2 linked regions of the Frankia casuarinae genome follow. The main gene of each other region encodes a partner of the protein of the gene in region 2 in a complex. Links are inferred from orthologs where the notes say so. Each region holds a gene or a part of one and is shown on either strand. Other genes may lie near its edges.

Region 1 (6,821 bases), 140 kb from region 2 along the record:
TGGACGTTGGTATAAACGACGGAGAAAAGCCGATCTGGTCGACATACCCGGGTCCGGTCGCGGGGGAACCACGCCGCGGCGAAGTGGTCACGGGGCTAGCCGATCATGGCGGTCACCGCGGCGAGGAGCCGCCAGGCAGCCGCCTTGTCGAGCGGCTCATTGCCATTTCCGCATTTGGGCGACTGGACGCACGACGGGCAGCCCGCCGGGCACTCACACGCTTCGATCGCGTCCCGGGTCGCAGCCAGCCAGGCACCGATTCGGAGGAATCCCCGTTCAGCGAAACCCGCCCCGCCGGCGTGTCCGTCGTAGACGAAGACGCTGGTGCGTTCGGTGTCCGGATGGAGCGCGGTCGAGACACCGCCGATATCCCAACGGTCACAGGTCGCGAACAGCGGGAGCAGACCGATCGCCGCGTGTTCGGCGGCGTGGACGGCACCGGGGACATCCGCAGGCTCGATCGCGGCTCGGGCAAGCAGGTCGTCGGACAGCGTGTACCAGACGGCCCGGGTCCGCAGCTGACGCGGCGGCAGATCGAGAGGCTCCTGCCCGAGTACCTCGCCCGTCGCGATCAGCCGCCGCTGGTATCCGACGACCTGGCTGGTGACCTCGACCACGCCGAGGTGCACCTCCACGTCGGGCAGCACCCGGGATCGCGACGACTCCACCACCCTGATGTCGGTGTGGTCACGCGCGGTGGTCGTCCATTCCGGCGCCGACTCGCATACGAACGCGACGGATTCCTCGAGGTCGAGGTCCTCGACCACGAAGCTCGATCCCTGGTGGAGATAGACCGCGCCAGCGTGCACCGTCGTGTGCGAGGTCGCGGCGTCCACGGTGCCCAGAAGCCGACCGGTCCGCGCTTCGACGATGCGAACCGGTGGTCCTCCCGCCCCTCGGATGTCCACATCCGGCCGGGCCCGTTGCGTCCAGAACCAGCCCGTGGGCCGGCGGCGCAGCCGGCCTCGGCGAACCAGGTCGTTGACGGCGAACGCAGCGGTCGGTCCGAACAACGCCAGATCCGCCTCGGTCAGCGCCAGCTCGGCCGCGGCGCACTCCAGGTGCGGAGCGAGCACGTAGGGATTGTCGGGGTCGAAGACGCTGGCCTCCACCGGCCGTCCGAAGACGGCTTCGGGATGATGCACCAGGTAGGTGTCAAGCGGATCGTCCCGGGCGACCAGCACGGCCAGCGATCGCCGGCCATCCCGCCCGGCGCGTCCGGCCTGCTGCCAGAGCGAGGCGAGCGTGCCGGGAAAACCGGCGGTGACGGTGGCGTCCAGCCCGCTGATGTCCACCCCGAGCTCGAGTGCCGACGTCGCGGCCGCCCCGAGCAGGGCGCCCGAGCGGAGATCCTCCTCCAGGGCCCGTCGCTCCTCCGGCAGGTAGCCGGCCCGATACGCCGCCACCCGGTCGGCGAGGTCTGCGGCGATCCGACCGAGTTCGCGGCGGGCGGTCACCGCCACCACCTCGGCGGCCCGTCGCGAGCGGACAAAGACCAGGGTGCGCACACCGTCCGCGACGAGGTCCGTCAGCAGGTCCGCGGACTCGGCGGTCACCGACCGGCGGACGGGGGCGCCGTTCTCGCCCGGGCCGGGCGCGGAGGTCGGGTCCTCCCGGTCCGGCGAGCTCTGCCCGGTCGTGAGCAGCGGAGGTTCGTAGAGCACGAAGTCCAGTGGCCCCCGCGGAGATCCGTCAACGTCGACCACCTCGACCTCCACGCCGGTGAGCCGTGCGGCCGAGACCCCGGGATCGGCGACGGTCGCGGACGCGAGCAGGAACACCGGATCGGTCCCGTAGCGCGCGCAGATCCGCCGCAGCCGGCGGATCACCGCGGCCACGTGTGCGCCGAACACCCCTCGGTAGCCGTGGCACTCGTCGACGACGACGTAACGCAGGCCGCGCAGGAACTGGGTCCACCGCCGGTGGAAGGGCAGGATGCCACGGTGGAGCATGTCGGGGTTGGTCAGGACCAGGCCGGCATGCGCCCGGACCCAGTCCCGTTCGGCCGCCGGCGTGTCCCCGTCGAACGCGGCGGCCCGGATACCGGTGAGCCGCAGCGACCGCACGGCTCTGAGCTGGTCGTGGGCCAGCGCCTTCGTGGGCGCCAGGTAGAGTGCCCGGGCACCGGGCTCGGCGAGCAGCCGGGACAGCACCGGCATCAGATAGCCAAGCGACTTACCCGAGGCCGTGCCGGTCGCCAGCACCACGCTGCGCCCGGCGTATGCGGCCTCGGCGGCAGCCGCCTGGTGGCTCCAGGGGCTCGCGATCCCGGCGGCCGTCCACCGTCCCCGCAGGACCGGATCGATCCAGTCCGGCCATGGCGCCGGGCAGCCGTCCCGAGCCGGGACACGCTCGATGTGCGTCATGCACCGCGCTCGTCGCACGTCGCGGCGCAGCCCGGCAAGGACCGTGTCCGCGCCGTCGACATCCACCGGCGAGCCCACGACGATCGAGGATATGCGTCTCGACGCGGTCACGGCGCCCCTCAGCCGGACGAACCCCCCGAACATCGCCCTCTCGGGCCCCCGGGCCCCCGGGCCGGGGATCATCTCGGCGTGGCTACGGACAGCGAGGCCGATGACAAGACGACAGGCGGACCACGGAGTGTCCCCGCGGGACCAGCTGCGCCGAAACCGCCGATGCAGTCGGTCGACCCCCACACGAGCGCCAAGATCGGGGATACATTTCATCAGACGTCATCAGCCGGCGATGCCGCAACACCGGACCCGCGATCTGTGTCGCGGCACACCGGATTGATCCTCCTCGTGGGAGGGTAATGGCGCCGTGATGTCGGTCGCCCGAAGCACGGGACGGCCGGAGGCACACAAGGAGGATCCGTGGACCTGTCCCTCACGACACGCCAGGAAGGCAACCACACGGTCGTGGTGGTGGGCGGCGAGATCGACGTCTACACCGCGCCGAAGCTTCGCGAGCAGCTCATCGATCTCGTGTCCGGGGGGTCATACCACCTCGTCGTCGACATGGAAGGCGTCGAGTTCCTCGATTCGACGGGCCTCGGGGTCCTCGTCGGCGGGCTCAAGCGGGTGCGTGCGCACGAGGGTTCGCTGCGTCTGGTCTGCACTCAGGAGCGCATCCTGAAGATTTTCCGGATCACCGGCCTGACCAAGGTCTTCCCCATCCACTCCTCCATCGAGGAAGCCCTTGCCGCCAGCGACTGAGCCGGACATCACTCTTTCGCGAAAGGCAGGCCCGCCGTATGCCCACCGTTGAGCTGCGGTTCGCTGCACTGAACGGGCACGTTCGTACCGCCAGGATGATCGCGACGGCGGTCAGCCGGCGCGCGGGAGTTCCGGTCAGCGCGGCCGACGAGATCAAACTTGCGGTGACGGAGGCATGCACCCGAGCGGTGCGCGTCAACCGCAGGCATGCGCCGCAGGCCCCGGTGCATGTCGCGCTCACCGATGGCGCCGATTCCTTCACCATCACGGTGGCCGACTGCGGCCGGACCGGAGACGAGGTCGCCCCCGGTCCGGACGGTGGCCTCGTCACCGCGACCACCCTGCTCGAACTCGGATCCGAGTCGACTCAGCCGCCGGGTTGGGCGGAACCGGCGGACGACGATCCCTCGGCGGACAACTCTGGTTTCCCACCGGGGCTCGGACTCGCCCTCATCGAGGGACTCGTCGACGAGATCGAGATCAGGCGTGGCCCCGACGGCGTGGGTACGGTTGTCGCGATGACCTGGCACACCGGCGCCACATCGGACCCCTGCGAATCCGCGGTGTAGGACCTCTCCGGTCTCCCTGCCTGGGCCCGGCGACTGTTCCAGCCTCCGACCGTGCCGCCATGTGCCCCGCGCCAGGTTCCGAAGGTGGGGCACATGGAACCTGACATGGAGGTGGAGCCACGGCGCCAGTCTGCCATGTCAGTAACAGCACGAGCGATCTTTTTATGCCGAATATTCCTGAATCGATCCGTTTCCGGATTATCGCCGGGGCGGTGAGAGGTACCCGAGAGCACGCGACCCGGGCCGCCGCTGCTGAAAAACGAGCGCACGTCACAGACGTGTGGATAGACTCCGCCGCATCTCATGGACGGCTGATCCAACCATCCGTGATTCCCTTGGTGCTCCCCGTGAGACCGGTCAGATGCTTGGAAATGGGAAGAACCGACCGATCTCGCCCAAAGCGCCGCCGGATGCGGCGCGTGGCCGTGACCGTCTCGATGCCGTGGCGACCGCCGAAAGGGCGCCCGAGAGCACCGGCACCCTCACGGAGGGCGCACAGAGCAGACCGGGAGGAGCCATGTCCTCGATCCAAGCCCTACAGGCCGAGGGCTCTGGAATTGACCTTAGCGGCAGAGCCCTCGGCCTGGTCGCCGGTGTGGCGATAGTCGCAGCCCTCGCATTGCTTGTTGCCGGTTATCTGGTTCGTGAGGTATTGGCGGCGAGTCCAGGCACCCCGAGGATGGTGGAGGTCGGCCGGGCGGTCCAGGAGGGCGCCGCCGCCTATCTCAGACGGCAGTTCACCACACTCGCGGGATTCGTCGTCGTCATCCCCTTCGTACTGCTGCTCCTGCCAGCCGAGAACACTGGAGCGAAGATCGGTCGGTCGATCTTCTTCGTGGTCGGTGCGATCTTCTCCGCGTTGGTCGGATTCGTCGGGATGTCGCTGGCGACCCGGGCCAACACCCGCACTGCCGCCGCCGCCATGACCCGAGGGGAACGAGCCGCCGTCCGCATCGCCTTCCGCACCGGGGGGGTGGTGGGGATGTTCACCGTCGGTCTCGGACTCCTGGGGGCGGCGGCCGTGGTCCTCGTCTTCCGGGACACCGCCCCCCAGGTCCTGGAGGGATTCGGATTCGGCGCCGCTCTGCTCGCGATGTTCATGCGAGTAGGCGGAGGGATCTTCACCAAGGCCGCCGATGTCGGGGCGGACCTGGTCGGCAAGGTGGAACAGGGGATTCCCGAGGATGATCCCCGCAACGCCGCGACGATCGCCGACAACGTCGGCGACAACGTCGGCGACTGCGCCGGCATGGCCGCCGACCTGTTCGAATCCTATGCGGTGACGCTCGTCGCGGCGCTGATTCTCGGGGTCGAGGCGTTCGGCGAACGCGGCCTGGTGTTCCCCCTGCTCATCCCGGCGGTCGGGGTTGTGACCGCGGTCATCGGAATCTTCGCGGTGTCGCCGCGGGCCGGTGACCGCACCGGAATGTCCGCCATCAACCGGGGTTTCTTCATCTCCGCGGTGGTGTCCGCGATCGGCGTCGTCGCCGTCTCACTGCTCTACCTCCCGACGAGCTTCGCCGATTTCCCCGGGATGCAGGGAAGCACCCAGTCCGGTAATCCACGAGTGATCGCGATCGGCGCGGTCCTGATCGGGATCGTGCTCGCCGCCGCCATTCAGCTGCTAACCGGGTATTTCACCGAGACCGGCCGCCGGCCGGTGCGGGACATCGCAAAGGCGTCGCTCACCGGACCAGCCACCAACATCCTCGCCGGAATCGGGGTGGGTCTGGAGTCGGCGGTCTATTCTTCGCTGCTCATCGGTGCCGCGATCTTTGGCGCCTACCTGCTCGGCTCCGGCAGCGTCACGATCGCGCTGTTCGCGGTGGCGCTGGCGGGGACCGGTCTGCTGACGACGGTGGGTGTCATCGTCTCGATGGACACCTTCGGGCCGGTGAGCGATAACGCACAGGGCATCGCCGAGATGTCCGGCGACATGGACGAGGCGGGTGCGGCCATCCTCACCTCGCTCGACGCCGTCGGCAACACCACCAAGGCGATCACGAAGGGCATCGCGATCGCCACCGCGGTGCTCGCCGCCTCGGCGCTGTTCGGCTCGTTCACCGACACCGTCACGACGGCTCTCCGCGACGCCGGAGCGCTGCCCGAGGCGGGTCGGGGCATCGTTGGCGGCCTGAACATCGCCTACCCCGACGCGCTGGTCGGGCTCACCATAGGTGCGTCCGTGGTCTTCCTGTTCTCCGGGCTCGCGATCAATGCGGTGGGCCGCGCGGCCGGGCGGGTCGTCCTGGAGGTACGCAACCAGTTCCGGTCCAGGCCTGGAATCATGACCGGCGACGAGAAGCCGGATTACAGTGCGGTCGTCGACATCTGCACCCGCGATTCGCTCCGCGAACTGATTACACCGGGAACGCTGGCGGTTCTCGCCCCAATCGCGGTCGGTTTCGGCCTGGGATACCCGCCACTCGGTGCGTTCCTCGGCGGCGCCATCGCCGGCGGCGTGCTGATGGCCGTGTTCCTCGCGAACTCCGGCGGGGCCTGGGATAACGCGAAGAAGATGGTCGAGGACGGCCACCACGGCGGAAAAGGCTCGGAGGTCCACGCGGCCACGGTGATCGGCGATACCGTGGGAGATCCATTCAAGGACACCGCCGGCCCTTCGATCAACCCGCTGCTCAAGGTGATGAATCTGGTCAGCCTGCTGATCGCTCCGACGGTCGTAAAGTACTCGGTGGGCGCGGACGAGAACACGGGGCTGCGCATCGGTGTCGCCCTCGCCGCCCTCGCCGCCATCGCAGCCGTGATCATCATCTCCAGACGACGGAGCTCAATGATCAACGATGTGCCCGATATGACACAACCGACACCGGCTCCCAGCGAGAAGATCAACGCCTGACCCACATCGCTCCGCCACCGCCGACCCCCGCGGCTCGCACGAGGCCACGCGGGTCGGCGGCGCTGTTTCACACCGATGGAACCTCGAGAACCGATGGAACCTCGGAATCGGGATCGGGTACCGCCCGTGGGCCGGGTGATGCGCCAGCGGACCATCCGCGCCACCCACGTCGGATCGGGGAAGCAGTGGGTGAGCGTCGGGCTACGGTCGCCATAC
Region 2 (7,625 bases):
CGGCTCGACGAAGCTGGGGTGGTTGTGCGACTCGATCTTGAAGGTGACCGCCAGCCCCTCGCCGACGTCGACGACGCCCGCGTTCTCCCCCATGCCCACCAGCAGCCGGTCCGTCAACGGGGTGTCCCGGAACTGCCGCAGATGCACCTTGGAGGACTTGTAGGAGCAGTGCTCGCTCCACATCACCGAGTACATCGCGAGTTCGGCGTCGCTGGGCCGGCGACCGAGGGTCGCGATGATCCGGGCGTACTCGTCGTCGGTGAGCCCCAGCTCCTGGTAGGGCTGCTCGGCGGGGGGACTCACGGAGGTGGCCGCGGGGGCGGCGGGGTTGCCGGTCACCCTCCCATCCTCGCCGATATCCCCTGGTCCGGGCGCCCGGGTGGGCCAGGAGACCCCTTCGTAACCAAAAATCCTTCTTTAAGAGGAAAAAGCCGACAAAAAGCCGGACAGCACCGAGGTGAACATGCGAAGCCCGTCGACCCCGGGGCCGGTGAGGTCGTCGACAGCATGCTCGGGATGCGGCATCAGGCCCACGATCGTCCGGCTCTCGTTACAGATCCCGGCGATGTCGGCCGCCGACCCGTTGGGATTCCCGCCGACGTAGCGCACCACAACCCGCCCGGCCGCCTCGAGTTCGGCGAGCACGTCCGGGGCCGCAACATAGCGGCCATCCCCGTGCTTCACCGGGATGACGATCTCCTCGCCGTCCTGGTAGCCGCGGGTCCAGGCAGTGCCCGGCGCCTCGACCCGCAACCGCTGGTCGCGGCAGACGAAGTGCAGTCCCACGTTGCGGGTCAGTGCCCCGGGGAGCAGGCCGGCCTCGCAGAGCACCTGAAACCCGTTGCAGATGCCGAGAATCGGCAGGCCCGCGCGGGCCGCCGGGACGAGGGCCGCCACCATGGGCGAGAACCGGGCTATCGCACCGGCACGCAGGTAGTCACCGTAGGAGAATCCGCCGGGCAGGATGACGGCGTCAACGCCGGCGAGATCGCTGTCGCCATGCCAGAGGGAGACCGGTTCGGCACCGGCGGCCCGCACCGCGAGCGCCGTGTCCTGGTCATCGAGGGAGCCGGGGAAGGTGACGATCCCGATCCGGGCCGGCGAGTCCGCCTCAGTCATTACCACACCCATCGCGATACCCGCCCAGATTCCTCGGAGTCCACTCCCGTCAGCGTAGCCGGTCGAATCGTGGGGCGGCCGATCGACGAAGGGAGCGGCGGTGGACGGCGGGAGACGTCAGACCGGATGGATGCCCTCGGCCACCTCCGGGCGGGAAGCGGGCCGGAGCCCCGTCCGCGCCCGGCTCAGCCGCGCCCCGGGAGCGCTCTCCTCCCAGGTGAGAGTCTTTTCCAGATGCACGCGGGTGCCCCGATGGGGGCTGTCCACCTGGTGGAACTGCACCCGGTCCATCAGAGCGCGCATGAGAAAGATGCCGCGGCCTTGCTCGGGAACATTATCCGGCCTGGGGGAATCGCCATTCTGGCGGGCTGTCCGATCGAGCTCATCCGCGCTGTCGAAACCGTCGCCGCGATCGCTCACCTCGATGACAGCGACTTCGTTGTCCACTCCCACAAAAACCTCGTACTCGTCGCCGGCATGAGCATGTAGAAGAACGTTGTCGCACGCTTCGGTCAAGGCGATTTCAACATCGTCAATGCATTCTTTATTGACGCCCAGGACTTTCAGGGACTGCGTACAGATACGTCGAATCACGGGTATGGAGATCTCATCGTGGGGCAACGACAGGCTTACTTTGATCTCCATGTCGGAGGGTGTACCCGCGTCACGCATCGTCAACCGAACGACCTACGCCGACACAGGCTCGATCCGGTCACATGTCATCGGTCATCGTAATCGGTTATTGCGATAGGTTGTCGCAATCGGTTATCTCAATCGGGCGGCAAGGGCCCGGCCCAGCTCGGTGCCCGAGCGCCAGGCACTCTCGATCTTCGGTGTTCCCCAGCCGTCGCCGGCGAGCCCGATCCCACTGCTGGACAGGTAGTACGGCTGTTCGTGCGGACGGTCCGGGCGAGCGAAGGTCCACTTTTGCACATACGTCCAACTGGGTTGCATCGTGATGGTGAGCAGGCGCCGTAGCGCCGCGACGAGATCGGGCCCGGCCGCCGCGGGGTCGGCCAGCCGCGGCCGCGCGAAATCCGGCGTCGAGTGGGCGACCAGGACGGCGGCATTGTCACCCCGGCGACGACCGTCGTCGGCGATCCAGGCAATCGTATCGTCGTCGTGGACGAAGGCTCCGTCGATCGGTGCCCAGCACCGGTAGGGCCAGCCGGCGAGCAGCGCCAGCACCGGCGACCAGGGTCGGCCGGCGAGCTGCGCCCGCTCCTCGGTGCAGGCCGGGTCGAGATGGCGCAGCGCCTGCGGGTCGGGCATCGCGAGGACCACCGCGTCGGCGGCCTCGTCGTCAACGCGGGGACCCGGGGTGACCCGGCGGATCGGTGTGGACTGCGTGACCTGCACCCCGGCTCGGGAGGCGAGGTCGGCGACCAGGGAACGCAGCCCGCGCGGGGCGGCGTACCGCAGCGGGCCGGAACGCGGCTCGGCCAGGGTGGCGGTCGGCCCACTGATTACCGACATTCGGTGCGTCCAGGGGCGTACCAGGCCACGGATGAACCAATCGTCCACGACTTCGCGGAACTCCGGCGAGGTGGCGGTGAAGTACGACGCGCCGGAGTCCACGATGCGCCCGTCTATCCACCGTGAGGCCATCCGTCCGCCGATCACGCGGCCCCGGTCACGGACATCCACGGTGATTCCCTCGGCTAGCAGTGCGCTGGCGCAGGCGATCCCAGCAATGCCCCCGCCGGCGACGACGACCTTCGCCACCGATCCCCCTATATCGAGATGAATGCCGCGGGCGCCGCATGCCGATTGGCCTTTCACCGGTTCCCGCGGCGTCGCCCTCCTGGATGTGTCGCCACGGTGACGGTGGCTTGCGGACGAGCGTTGATGATGCTCGCCATCAGTCCCGCCAGTGCCCGTCCGCCGAACGGCTGTGTTCATCGTGCCCATTGAGGAGGGGTCCGCGTGCGGTATCCGTGGTGATGCTTTCGCAGCGACGGGATAGTCCCTGCCGCGGAAGAGGGTTATCCCTGAACGGGCGCCCGAGATACCGGGGATGCATCTGTCGTTGACCGGGTCTGTCGTCGACCGGGTCTGTCGTTGACCGGATCTGTCGGCTGTCGGCCCTCCGTCAGCCCGCTCCCGCGACGGGATCGGTGGTGTTTGCCACGGCCACGGCCGCCACCCGGTACCCTCGTCATCCGCCGAGCATGGCTTAGCCTTACCCGCAGGAAGTCCATGACCGCGCGTGACGGTCTCTACCTCAGGAGGTCGTGATCGCTCGCCGACCCGCACCCCAGCGTCCCGGCACCCGCCCGGCACGAGTCGCCACGCCCGGCTCTGGCGGGGGAGCCGCACGGAGCCGTCGCCGCCCGTCCGTCCACGGATCCGATGGTGCCATCCCCGCCGTCGGACCGCGGGAACCCTGTCCCTGCGGGTCGGGCCGTCGTTACAAGGCGTGCCACGGCGAGCGGAACCGGCCGGCTCCCGTGCTGCGCCCGTTCGCGGGCCGCCGCGACGAGCCGGACCTGGTCGCCCTGCGGGAGCTGGTGCCCAGCGCCACCGCGCCGCTGGCCCTGGCGGCGGCCTACCTCGCCGACCATCCCGAGCACGCCGACCGGCGCATCACGCTCTGCACGATGCTGCCGCAGGCCGCCCCCGCCCTGGTACGCGAGGACGGCGAAATCCTGGTCGCCCTGCAGATCGCCCTTCCGGGTCTGGACGTATCGCGGGACGTCGCCGGTGCCCTGCTCGCCGCACTCGCCGCCGAGCCGGGGAGTGCGATCGACATCCCGCCCGCCTCCGCGCCGCGCCTCGTGGAACAACTGCCCGCGGGACTCGCCGGGTTGCCCCGGCTCACCGACCTGCTGGACCCGGCGCCCCTGGACATCACCGTTCATTCCGGATTCGGATGGTGGCTGCCACCGTCCGACGAGGAGAGCGGTCCGAACCCGGAGGTGGCGGTGATGCTGGAGCGCGCCAACGCCACCGTGGTGCCCACCGTACGGCTCACCTCGGTGCCGGCCGCCTACTGGTGCCATCCCGGTGACCGCTGGCACCTGCGGTGGGCGCTTCCGCTGGCCTGGCCGGGTGCGGCGGGTGCTGCGGCGGGCACCGACTCCGAGGCCGAGGCGGTCGCTCCCATCGGCGCGGGCGCCGACGTCGCCCCCACCGAGGAGGCGTTGCTGGATGCGCTGGCTCGCCTGGCCGCGGCCGAACGTCTCACGGTGGGGGAGGGCTCCAGGTTCATCGGGTTCTTCCGCGCCGCCGGGCTCGTCGTGCCCGTCTGGGATCTCGCGCCCGGAAGCGAGGCGGGTAGCTGTGAGGAGCCGGCCGCCGCGCTGCGGGTGGCCTACCAGAGGGCACTGGCCGACACCACGGCACTGACCGCGCACGAACGCCGGGTGCGGGCGGGTCTTGTTGGACGCAGCCTCACCCTGCGCTGACGGCATCGGCGCAGACCGCGCTGCCTGGGCGGGGTGCGCTGCCTGGGCGGGGTGCGCTGCCTGGGCGGGGTGCGGTGTCGGGAGGATGGAGCGCTGTGAGCAGGGTTGACGACCCGGAGAACACCTTTGACGTCATTGTCGTCGGGGCGGGTCCGGCCGGTGGCAGCGCGGCGCGGGCGGCGGCGAACGCCGGGGCCCGGGTGTGCGTGCTCGAACGCTCGGCGGTACCTCGTTACAAGACCTGCGGTGGCGGCCTGGTCGGCCTTTCGGCGGATCATCTCGGCATCGAACTGGCCGGTCTGGTTCGAGCCAGCGTCAGCTCCCTGACGATGACCTGGGACGGCCGCTTCGAGGTCACCCGCGGCCGGTCCGGCGGCCGTCCCTGGATGTCGATGGTGATGCGATCCGATCTGGACGCCGCTCTCCTGGCCGCGGCGGCCGCGGCCGGCGCGACCGTGCGGACCGGTGCGCACGTGGTGGGGCTGACCGAGAGCGGGCCGGGCGGGACCGGGATCGCCGAGGACGCCGGGGATCAGGACGACGGTTGGGTGACCGTGCGTCTGCGTGCGGGGGCGGACCTGCGCGCTCGGGTGGTGGTGGGTGCGGACGGCACCTCGGGTCGTTGCGGCACCTATGTCGGTGTCCGCTGTGACCAGGTCGACGTCGGCCTGGAGGGCGAGTTTGTCGCCGACCCGGCGCGTGCCGCGCGATGGGCCGGACGCATGCTCATCGACTGGGGGCCGGTGCCGGGTTCCTACGGGTGGGTGTTCCCCAAGGGACGGGTGCTCACGGTCGGCGTGATCGGTGATCGTGCCGAGGGCGCCGCGCTGCGCGCCTATTACACCCGGTTCGTCGACCGTCTCGGGCTCACCGACCTGCCGCGCCAGCATGACTCCGGACATCTCACCCGGGTGCGGGCCGTCGCCTCCCCGCTGCGGCGGGGCCGGGTGTTGGTCGCGGGGGACGCGGCCGGGCTCCTGGATCCGTGGACACGCGAAGGCATCTCGTTCGCATTACGGTCGGGTCGGCTCGCCGGGGAGGCGGCCGCCGCGGCGAGTGTGGGCGTCGGTCGCGCGAGGGCGGGCGTGACCCGGGCCGGGGGGGTAACGGATACAAGGCCCACTGGCCCGGGCGCCACGGCGCTCGACGCCTTGGCGGCCTATCCCGCGCGCGTCGAGGCGATCCTGGGCCCCGAGATGGCGGCGGGACGAGAGGTCCTGGCCGCGTTCACCCGCCGGCCGGGCGCGATGCACACGGTCATGGCGGCTCCGGGCACCTTCGGGCTGTTCACCCGGCTCATCGAGGGACGGACCACCATCGCCCGGCAACTGCGTCGTCCCGGCGTGCGGGCGGCGGTGGCGGCACTGAGCCACTGAGGCACTGAGGCACTGAGGCACTGAGCCACTGAGGCACTGAGCTGCTGAGGCAGCCGGCGGTGTCAGCGGCGTCAGCCGCCCGGGTAGCCGCGGCGTTCCTCGCCGAAGCGTTCGGCTACCGCGCCGGCGATCTCCCGATAGGCCGCCCGCGTCTCCCGTTTCAGGTTCGACAGCACGATCCGTCCCCCGTCGGCCAGATGCGGGTCGAACGGGACCCGGACCACCCGTCGCGTCCGGGCTTCAAAATGCCGTTCCAGCGTGTCGACGTCGACCCGCTCGCCCTGGACGGGGAACATCGAGATCACGGCGACCGCCTCGCGGACATGGTCGGAGTAGCCGTGCGCGTCCAACCAGTCGAGGGTGGCGCTCGCGCTGGACCCGCCGTCGGCGCTGGCGCTGCTCACGATCACCAGCGTGTCGGCTAGCTCCAGCACCCCATGCATCGCACTGTGCAGGATGCCCGTCCCACAATCGGTCAACAGGATCGAGTAGTGCCGTTGCAGCAGATCGTCGGCTGCCCGGTAGTCGGCGTCCCCGAAGGTGTCCGACAGCTCCGGATCGTTGGCCGACGCCAGCACCTCCAGCCTCGAGTCGGCCTGTGACAGGTACCTGCGGACGTCCACGTACCGGTGCAGACGCGGAGCGTCCTCCAGCAGTTCGCGCACCGTGTGGGCGGAGGTGCGTGGCACCCTGGAACCCAAGGTGCCACGGTCCGGATTCGCGTCGATCGCCACCACCCGGTCATCGCGCAGGCTGGCCAGCGTGGAACCGACCGCCACCGTCGTCGTGGTCTTGCCGACGCCGCCCTTGAGGGACATCACCGCGATGCGGTGACAGTCGTGCAGCGGGTTCCGGATGCGCGCGAGGAGCCGGCGGTCGCGAACCTCGTCGGGGGACGGACCGGGGTTCACCGCGCCCGCCGAGACCTGGTAAACGAGCCTGCGCCAGCCGCGGGACGCCGTCTCCGGGGGAGCGGGCAGCAGTGCGCTGGTGGCGAGCCCCGCCCGGCCGTTTCCCGTCTCCCGGGAACCCGTCTCCCGGGAACCCGGTCCCACCGGGCCACCGGCCCGACGCCGGCCGGCCGCGGCCGATGGGTCGTGCTCCGTCCGGAACGATTCGTCGTGGGCCCGGCCGTCGTGGGCCCGGCCGTCGTGGGCCCGGCCGTCGTGGGCCTGATCGCCGCGGTTCGGATCGCGGTGCCGCCCGGTCCCGGCCGGTCCGCCGGGCGACCCGGCCGGCTCGGGATCGCGTAGCCAGGAGGGGATGCGGCCGGCTTCGGTGGGCGTGCGGGCCGGGCCGGTGTACGGGCCGCCGGCCGCCTTACTTCCGGTTCTCGACCGGTCGGGCGGCGGCGGCGCGGGATACTCGGTTGACGGTCGATAGGTCTCGTATCGCCCATCCATCTCGCCGTACGGCCGGGGAGCGGCGGAGTCGAAGTCCGCTCGTCTCATCGCGGCGGTCTCCTCCAGCGCGGACGAGTTCGCCGCCGCCACCGGCGGCGTGCTCCGCCACGGATCATGGCGCTCGTCCCGCGGGGCCGGTGGCGGGGACTGGGCGTACGGGTCGGACGGTGGCGGGTTCAGCGGCGGGGCCGGTGGCGGGGACTGGGCGTACGGGTCGGACGGTGGCGGGTTCAGCGGCGGGCCCGGTGGCGGGGACTGGGCGTACGGGTCGGACGGTGGCGGGTTCAGCGGTGGCGGGTTCAGCGGATCGCCCCGCCAGG

The links.
Region 1: the proteins of FRANCCI3_RS22335 (region 2) and FRANCCI3_RS21750 are in contact, whole or in part, in a solved structure (PDB 6M36), measured with the Bacillus subtilis proteins. The link is inferred for Frankia casuarinae from one-to-one orthologs.

Annotation. Positions count from the first base shown.
Region 1 is NC_007777.1:5,132,247-5,139,067, forward strand. The notes cover bases 1,569-4,508. They hold FRANCCI3_RS21750 (STAS domain-containing protein), read left to right. Parts: upstream 1,569-2,837; coding sequence 2,838-3,179; downstream 3,180-4,508. Other genes in these bases: FRANCCI3_RS21745 (DEAD/DEAH box helicase), read right to left, coding at 1,569-2,510; FRANCCI3_RS21755 (ATP-binding protein), read left to right, coding at 3,218-3,748; FRANCCI3_RS21760 (sodium-translocating pyrophosphatase), read left to right, coding at 4,266-4,508. Outside these bases: FRANCCI3_RS28465 (hypothetical protein), read right to left, coding at 1-1; more of FRANCCI3_RS21745, read right to left, coding at 96-1,568; more of FRANCCI3_RS21760, read left to right, coding at 4,509-6,605. UniProt on the Bacillus subtilis protein: Positive regulator of sigma-B activity. Non-phosphorylated RsbV binds to RsbW, preventing its association with sigma-B. When phosphorylated, releases RsbW, which is then free to complex with and inactivate sigma-B.
Region 2 is NC_007777.1:5,274,034-5,281,658, reverse strand. Bases 1-2,980 are described here. They hold FRANCCI3_RS22335 (ATP-binding protein), read right to left. Parts: upstream 1,765-2,980; coding sequence 1,237-1,764; downstream 1-1,236. Other genes in these bases: FRANCCI3_RS22330 (NAD(P)/FAD-dependent oxidoreductase), read right to left, coding at 1,885-2,844; purQ (phosphoribosylformylglycinamidine synthase subunit PurQ), read right to left, coding at 418-1,131; purL (phosphoribosylformylglycinamidine synthase subunit PurL), read right to left, coding at 1-339. Also shown: FRANCCI3_RS22325 (DUF5926 family protein), read left to right, coding at 3,354-4,526; FRANCCI3_RS22320 (geranylgeranyl reductase family protein), read left to right, coding at 4,622-5,902; FRANCCI3_RS25155 (MinD/ParA family ATP-binding protein), read right to left, coding at 5,974-7,625. UniProt on the Bacillus subtilis protein: Negative regulator of sigma-B activity. Phosphorylates and inactivates its specific antagonist protein, RsbV. Upon phosphorylation of RsbV, RsbW is released and binds to sigma-B, thereby blocking its ability to form an RNA polymerase holoenzyme (E-sigma-B).